DNA from 2 places in the Clostridium amazonense genome. Region 2 is predicted to be linked to the other one. Evidence: riboswitches for the same ligand, from Rfam matches in the RefSeq annotation. Region 2 holds a riboswitch; the other holds the start of a gene.
What was found. Region 2 has a riboswitch for cyclic di-GMP ahead of AC07E4_RS01740 (carbohydrate-binding protein). Riboswitches for the same ligand answer to the same signal wherever they lie in the genome.
Positions count from the first base shown of each region.

Region 1 (4,539 bases), on a different contig from region 2:
ATAGCAAATAGTGACAATAATATTGTTGGAACAGATGGTATTGTGAGTAAAAGCAATAGGGCTGAAGTTGTAAATCTTACATTAGATATATATAGATATGATGATGAGTATACTGATGATAAGGAAGTAGTTAATTTAAGATTAGATTTAAAAGCAAATTAATAATGAATTTTTAATATAATATAAATGAATGAACTAGTTATTTAACTGGTTCATTCATTTTTTATTTATTGAGAGTATTTTGGAATAAATTCCAAAATACAAAAAGATTGGTATTAAAAAATAAATTAACAAAAGTAAATTGAGATTTTTTAAAACGTAGCTAGAATTTGTTATTAACGTAGCCGGGATTTTAATCCCGGTGACCTGTGATGTGGATATAAATTACAAAATTACAATAAATCAAAGGCGAATAGCTGGGAATGAATTACGAGTTACAAAGCACATGAATTTCGGATTACAGGGAATTTGGATGTTATGTTTAAACGTAGCTGGAATTTCTATTTTATGTAGCCGGGATTTGAATCCAGGTGGACCTTAATATGGATATAAACTATAAAATTGTAATAAAACAAGGAGGAATATCCCGGAATGAATTCAGGGTTACAAAAAAATAGATTTCAATGCTGGTATCCCTTGATAGGGTAATAAAATTATAAATTGCAATTAATCAAATGGAAAGTGTCTTAGAATGAATTCCAGGTTACACAAAAAAACTTTCTTTTGCTGATTAATGATAAGAAAGTGACAAGGATTTAAGAAAAATGTCTAAAATGTAAGAAAAAGGTCAAAATAAGTAATAATAAAATATTTGAAATAAATATACAAAGAATATATAATTTTAATTGTAATTGAGGAAAAAATATTAAATTATTTAATATTATGAAAAATAAATTGTTTAAGATTTAAATATGGTTATTTTATAAGGGTTTATGTTGAATAAAGTCTTATAAAGTTTAGAAAAATATGAGATAGTCCAAACGCATTTTAAAATATATTAAGAATTTAAATTAAATATTATTACAATATTTAATTTAATTCTTGGTATAAATATAAAATGATTATGAATATAAATTTAAAAGTGGTAATTAATAAGGGTGTAATCTAGAACTTAGATATACATCATATAATAAGTAGGGAGTTATGATGTATAATCTGTATTTGGGCTCTTAGATTATGCGGAGCAAGTAGAGCAACCCACCTATGACAATAATTTTTAGTGAATTATTGTTATAGGTGTTTTTTATTGTGACATAATTTTTATATGGTCGGAATTGTGTCAATTCAAGTCTAAATTGAATTATCAATTAAAAAAACATATTAAAATAGCAAGTATCACTTCAAATTTTTAAATTGTGTCATAAATTCAGCTATGAATGGTAATGGTATAAAGGGAAATTTTATGTATAAGAGGGAGAGAATTTCATGAGAAAAGGGTCAAAAATTATTTCAACACTTCTTTTAGGGGCAACTTTAGGCTCTGTTGGAACAAGCGTATTTGCTGTCGAGTCAAAGGATGTTATTAGTGAAAAGTTGTTAGCAGGTGCTACAAGATATGAGTCAGCTATTGAGGTTAGTAAAGAGGGATGGAAAATTTCAGATACAGCAGTTTTAGTTAATGGAGCAGCACTTTCAGATGCTCTTGCAGCAACACCTTATGCAAAGATGAAGAATGCTCCAATTTTATTAACAGAAATGGACAAGTTATCTCAATCAACCAAAAAAGAACTTGAAAGATTAAAAGTTAAAAATGTTTCTATTGTTGGTGGTGAAGGTGTAGTATCTAAAAATGTAGTTAATGAATTAGAGGCTATGGGAATTAAAACTTTCAGAATATTAGGAAAAAATAGATTTGAAACTTCACTTAAAGTGGCAGAAAAATTAGATGCTAAAGCTGTTGCTGTTGTTAATGGATTAGATGGAAGACTTGCTGATGCAATGAGTATTGCTTCTCCAGCTGCAAAAAAAGGTATGGCAGTTTTATTATCAGATGGGAAAAGTTTAAGAGGTGCTGATAAGTTCGTAAAGGATAACGAAATATCTGAAACTTATGTTATAGGTGGAAATGCTGTAGTTTCTGATGAAAATGCAAATAGTATAAAAGCATTAAGAATTGGTGGACAAGATAGAAGAGAAACTAATGGAGAAGTTTTAAAGAAGTTTTATGATGAAAAAGAATTAAAAAATATTTATGTAGCTAAAGATGGTGCTAGTAAAGAAAGTGAACTTGTAGATGCATTGTCATCAGGTTCTTTAGCAGCAAAAGAAGGAGCACCAGTTATGCTTTTAGGAACAGAAGTTTCAAAAGTACAAAAAGAATTCTTAAAAGAAAAGCAAATAAAAGCTTTAACACAAGTTGGTTTTGGTATAAATGAAAAATCACTAAAAGAACTTTATGAAGTACTAAATGTAACTAAAGGAATTGAAGTTAGCACAGTAAAAGAGTTAGAATCTGCTGTAGAAAATTCAAAGTATGGGGAATTAATTAAGTTTACTCCAAAAACAGATGTTAAAGAGAATTATGAAATAAAAAGTAATAAAGAAATAGTTGTAGAGCTAAATGGTAATTTTAGTGGCGAAATTAAGGTAGACATGCCTAAAGGTGACGTTATAAATCAGGGCGAATTAAAGGGAAAAGTGATTTTAAATGAAATAAAAAGTGGAACACTTTTAAATAATGGAACAATACATAATATAGAAGTTAATGATAAAACAGGTTCATCAATTGTAAATGGTAAAAATGGAGTAGTAACTAAATTAACAATTGGGGAAAAAGTTAAGACATACATATCTGGAAACATAAAAGAAATTGTGGTTGAAGGAAAAAAATCTGAAGTGAAGCTTGGAGGAGAAATAAATAGTGTTAAAGTAAATGGCGAAGAAGCTTCAGTAAAAATAGAGAAAAAATCTAAAATAAAAAATGTTGAAATAACGGGTTCTGCAAAGGGAACAAAAATAAGTAATGATGGTAGTGTTACAGCTTTAAAAGTTAGTAGTAATGCAAATGATGTAAAAATAGATGTTACTAATGGAAAAGTTGAAAAACTAGAAGGTAACAAAGATCAAGTTATAGGTGGCGACAAAAATATAGGAACAATAACGAAACCATCTACTGGTGGTGGAGCAAGTTCTGGCGGAGGTGGTGGTACATCATCAAAACCTGAAACACCAGAAAAGCCTGAAACACCACAAGAATCAAAGCTTGATGAAGTAAAGAAAAATGCAAAAAATGATTTAAATAAAGAGTTAGAAAAATATAAGCAAGAAGATTATACTGTTGATAATTTTAATAATATAAACAAAATAAAAACAGATGCAGAGGCAGTGATAAATGAAGCAAAAACTGAGGAAGAAGTAAACACTATAAAAGTAAATGCAAGTAATGCAATGAATTCAGTAAAAACAATATTATTTGAAGTTAAAGAAGAATTTGTTTTAAAAGTTTCAGAAGTAAATAGCAAAAATTTAATAGAAGATAACTACACAGTAGAAAGCTTTGAAGCATTACAAAATGCACTAAACTTTGATGTTACAGGCAAAACAGTAGCAGAAATAAATGAAGCTGTAGAAACTATAGAAAAAGCATTAGAAGAATTAAAAATTTCAGATTTGAAAATAGCTAAAGATGCAGTAGAAAAAGCAGAAAATACAATGAAGTATGAAGATGTAGAAGCTGCAAAAACATTAACAGGAAAGCTTCCAAGTGGAGAAGTAAAAGACAAACTATTTGAAAAAATGTACAAAGCTATAACAATAAAAAATGAATTAGGAACAACAACTATACAATTCCCATATGAACTAAGAGAATTTAACATGACAGTTAAAAATGGAGAAGAAGAAAAAACAGTAAAAATAGTAGTTGATGACTTAAAACATGAATTAGAAGTTGAAGGCTTAAAAGCATTTGCATCAGAAAAAGGCTTTGAATACAAAGACTACAAAGATGAAAATAACAATGTTGTATTTACATCATATGTAGAAAATGCATCAAGAATAAGATTTGTAGACAATGAAAACTCTGATGAAATAATGAAAATAACTTATAAAACAATAAAAGAATCAGAAAAAGAAATGAAAGAAGCTACTGAAATTTTAAATGAAAAAGTAAATGAAGTTGAAAATAAGAACTTACTAGAAGAAGATTATACAGTAGAAAGCTTTGAAGCATTACAAAATGCACTAAACTTTAATATTGAAGGAAAAACAGTAGCAGAAATAAATGAAGCAGTAGTAGCTATAGAAAAAGCAGTAGAAGAATTAAAAATATCAGACTTAAAAATAGCTAAAGATGCAGTAGAAAAAGCAGAAAATACAATGAAGTATGAAGATGTAGAAGTTGCAAAAATATTAATAGAAAAGCTTTCAAATGGAGAAGTAAAAGACAAGCTATTTGAAAGAATGTATAAAGCTATAACAATAAAAAATGAATTAGAAACAACAACTATACAATTCCCATATGAGCTAAGAGAATTTAACATGACAGTGAAAACTGGAGAAGAAGAAAAAACAGTAAAAATGGTAATTGATGGCTTAAAACAT
Region 1 is NZ_JBWKMH010000031.1:97,705-102,243, forward strand. Features, by position in the region: gene AC07E4_RS13020 (hypothetical protein) at 1-162, shown strand, start outside; gene AC07E4_RS13025 (hypothetical protein) at 374-541, shown strand; cyclic di-GMP riboswitch class II at 1,128-1,211, shown strand; gene AC07E4_RS13030 (cell wall-binding repeat-containing protein) at 1,426-4,539, shown strand, end outside.
Region 1: linked by a shared signal. The riboswitch ahead of AC07E4_RS13030 (cell wall-binding repeat-containing protein) and the one ahead of AC07E4_RS01740 (carbohydrate-binding protein) in region 2 are both predicted to bind cyclic di-GMP.

Region 2 (4,539 bases):
ATATAAAAAAATCATATTTTTCTATTCTAAGTAAAAAATCAATTCCATTATTAAGTATGTAAGATGAAAGAAAAAATCCATATAGTAAAATACCATATCTTTTAAATACTTGTTTAAAACTTAATTTGTCAGTTGGTCCTTTTAGCTTAATTTTTAATATATATTTTCCAAGCGTAAATCCATTTGAGTAATATGGTACTAAAATGAAATATATAAAAGTTACAAAAATAAATGAAAAGATGTTTTCTTCATTAAAGAAAAAGAAACATATATTCCAATCGATTAAAAAAGCTAAGATGCGTTTAGGATAACTTGGTGAAGAGCCTTTATTAAATGTTTTGGATTTTATAATATTTATATCAGGTAAAATATATTTAAATAGTGGTGTTATTGAGTACCCAATTAATCCACCCAACGTATTTATCATAAGGTCATCTACATCAAATAATCTATAAGGATATTTGTAAATTCCATATATACCAGTTAATTGTGTAACCTCAAAAAACACAGCTACTAAAAAAGATATAAGTAAAGTTTGGTTAAAACTTTTTTTGAAATAGTATCTAAGATAAACTCCCAGAGGTATTGTAAGTACAATGTTAAAGAAAACTTGCATAAAAGCTGGCTCAGAAAATATATGCAAGTATGTATTAGGTTTAGTTAATATAACACTTGTTTCAGATAAAAAATCTTTTATAAATGTAAATGGAATCAGTTGAGTATTAGAGCCTGTAAAAAAAGGTTCATCAACTTGTGGTAATGGTAATAAAGTCATAAAAAAAGCTGTAATACAATAAAAAACAAATGTATAAAAAATAAATATTTTAAATTTGTTATTTGTTCCATATTTTCTATAATTATATACAGCATATGGAATGCATATTATAGAAGTTAATATTGGAAATAATAATACTGCTACTTTTATTGGAAATAAATAAGCACTCAAAATAGAAAACCTCCTAAATTTTAAATAGTTCATAAATAAATTAATATGTTTAACTATATTTTGTACAGTGAAACAATTAATATGATTATAATAACTTCGTTTAATTTAATTCATAATTAAGTAGAATTAATAAATTTTTGTAGTAAATAATTAATAATAGAAATTAATCAATATTTAACAATTTTAATTAAAGTTGAATTAGGATAATTGGTAATATATTTATAAAATTATAAAATGTCAAAACAAAGTATTAAGTTAAAAGTTTAATTCATGAACTTGACATGCATTTTTAAATATGGTATATAAAAGATATGCTGTTAGCACTCGTTGTGATATAGTGCTAACAAAATAGAAATAAAAATAAATTAAATATATAGTCTTTATGGTGAAGGGAGCATTTGAAAATGGAAACTAAACAATTTAAAGCAGAGTCTAAGAGATTATTAGACATTATGATTAATTCAATTTATACTCATAGAGAGATTTTTTTAAGAGAGTTATTATCTAATGCAAGTGATGCAATTGATAAGATTTATTATAAAACATTAAGTGATGATTCGTTAACTTTTAACAAAGAAGATTATTATATTAAAGTAATGCCAGAAAAAGAGAATAGAGTGTTAAGAATATGTGATACTGGTATTGGAATGACTGAAGAAGAGTTAGAAAACAATTTAGGAGTTATTGCAAAGAGTGGTTCACTTCAATTTAAGAAAGAAAATGAATTAGAAGAAGGTCATGATATAATTGGCCAGTTTGGTGTTGGGTTTTATTCAGCATTTTTAGTAGCGGATAAAGTTACTGTTATAACTAAAGCTTTTGGAAGCGATAAAGCTTACAGATGGGAATCACAAGGGGTAGAAGGATATACAATTGAAGAATGTGATAGAGATTCTGTAGGTACAGAAATAATATTAAAAATTAAAGATAATACAGAAGATGAAAATTTTGATGATTATTTAGATGAATATAGTTTAAGAAATTTAATTAAAAAGTATTCTGACTTTATAAGATATCCAATTAAAATGGAATTAACAAAAAATAAGTTAAAAGAAGGTAGTGAAGAAGAATACGAGGAATATAAAGAAGAAGAAACAGTAAATAGCATGGTTCCTATTTGGAGAAAAAATAAAAATGAACTTACTGAAGAAGACTATAATAACTTCTATAGTGAAAAACACTTTGGATTTGATAAACCTATAAAACATGTTCATATTAGTGTAGATGGTATGGTAAGTTATAATTCAATATTATTTATTCCAGAAAAAGCTCCATATGATTTCTATACAAAAGAGTATGAAAAAGGATTAGAGCTTTATTCAAATGGTGTTTTAATAATGAATAAATGTGGTGATTTATTACCAGACTACTTTGGATTTGTAAAAGGTATAGTTGATTCAGAAGATTTTTCACTTAACATATCTAGAGAAATATTACAACATGATAGACAATTAAAATTAATAGCTAAAAATATAAAAAATAAAATAAAAGGTGAACTTGAAAATCTATTAAAAAATGATAGAGAAAAATATGAGAAATTCTATAAAACTTTTGGCTCTCAATTAAAATATGGTGTATATAGTGAATTTGGAAGCAATAAGGATGTACTTCAAGATTTATTAATGTTCTATTCATCTAAAGAAAAGAAAATGGTAACTTTAAATGAATATGTATCTAGAATGCCAGAAGATCAAAAATACATCTACTATGCTGTTGGTGATTCAGTGGAAAGAATTGAGAAACTTCCACAAACAGAATTAGTATTAGATAAAGGATATGAGATATTATACTTTACTGAAGAAGTAGATGAATTTGCAATTAAAATGATGATGAATTATAAAGAAAAAGAATTTAAATCTGTATCTAGTAGTGATTTAGGAATAGAGACAGAAGACGATAAAAATTTATCTGAAAATGAAGAGAATAAAGGAGTTTTTGAAGCTATGAAAAATGTATTGGCTGATAAAGTTAAATCAGTTAAAGCTTCAAAGAGATTAAAAAATCATCCAGTATGTTTATCTAATGAAGGTGAACTTTCAATAGAGATGGAAAAAGTTTTAAAAGCTATGCCAAATGGTCAAGATGTAAAAGCGGATAAAATTTTAGAGATAAATGAAAATCATGAAGTATTTAAAGCTTTAAAAGATGCTCATGAAAAAGATGAAGAAAAATTCAAATTATATACAGATTTATTATATAATCAAGCTTTACTTATAGAAGGATTAGCTATAAATGATCCAGTAGAATTTACAAATAACATCTGTAAAATAATGAAATAATGTGATATTAAAATGGTTTCTATTATTTAGGTAATAGAAACCATTTTATATTTTATAAATAAAGATCCTTTTAAGGAAAAATAAGAAAATAAAGAATTTTATTTACAAGGAAAATAAAGTATTATATAATAAATTTAGGAAATGAAGAAGTATAATTTGTATGTGGGCACTTAAATTATATGGAGTTAGTAGTGCAACCGACCTAATTATAATTAAAAAAAATTAGGAGTGTTAATATGAAAAGTAAACAAGTTAAAGTTATTACATCATTATTTTTAGGTACAGCAATGGTATTTGGAGGAGTGATTCCTACAGTTACAGCTAAAACAATGGAGAGTTCTAAAATTCAATATAATGTAGTAGATGAAGAAAGTCCAATGAGTATTTGGAACGCACAAGAAGGATTAAATCAAAATGAAAAGAACCCTTACATAAAAGGTAGTATTGCAATTTATAACGGTAAAGTATATGAATGCAAAAGATTTCATTATCCTCAACTAGGCTGGAATCCAAGTGAAGCAAGAATGTTTTGGAAATCAGTAGGTGTTGTGCCAGAATGGTATACAGATGAAACTCACGTTGAAAGTAGCAAAGTTCCATATCAAAAAGGTGATATTGTAAGTTATAATTCAAATATTTATAAATGCAAAAGATTCCATTATGCACAACCAGGTTGGAATCCATGTGAAGCACCAATGTTTTGGGAGTTAGTTAAATAGAAAAGTAGTAAGCTATAGTATAAATAATATTGTACTATAGCTTTTTGTTTTATTTAAACAATAATTTGAATAAATGGAAATTAAGTTGACAATTTATTGGAAAATGTATATTATAAATACATAAAGTGAGTGTGTCTAAGCAAAAGTGAGCGACACAGGGATTAATCCTACACGTAGATACCACTACGGAGTCACTACTAAAGTGAATTCGTAGTGTTTTTTTTATATAAATTTTAAATTTAGTGAATTGAATGAAAAATACTTCAAGAATAATGTTAAGAAAATTTTGTGATTTAGGGGATGATTAAATGAACTTTTTAATAAGGCCAGTAGTAAAAGAAGATGCAGAGTTTATAAATGAAATAAGACGTCAAGATGGTGTAAGAGAAAATACAATGGGGATTGTTAGTGAAAGAATTTCAAGATCACAAAGAATTATTGATAATCTTACAGAAAATGATCATATGATAGTGGCTGAAATATTAGAAGATGGAGTGAAAAAAGTTATAGGAGTAGCTTCTTTATCTGTAAACAAATCTAATAGAGTAAGACATTCAGGAAGTATGGGAATAAGTATAGGAAAAGATTACCAAGG
Region 2 is NZ_JBWKMH010000003.1:189,659-194,197, forward strand. Features, by position in the region: gene AC07E4_RS01730 (VanZ family protein) at 1-946, opposite strand, end outside; gene htpG (molecular chaperone HtpG) at 1,351-3,225, shown strand; cyclic di-GMP riboswitch class II at 3,354-3,437, shown strand; gene AC07E4_RS01740 (carbohydrate-binding protein) at 3,462-3,944, shown strand; gene AC07E4_RS01745 (GNAT family N-acetyltransferase) at 4,253-4,539, shown strand, end outside.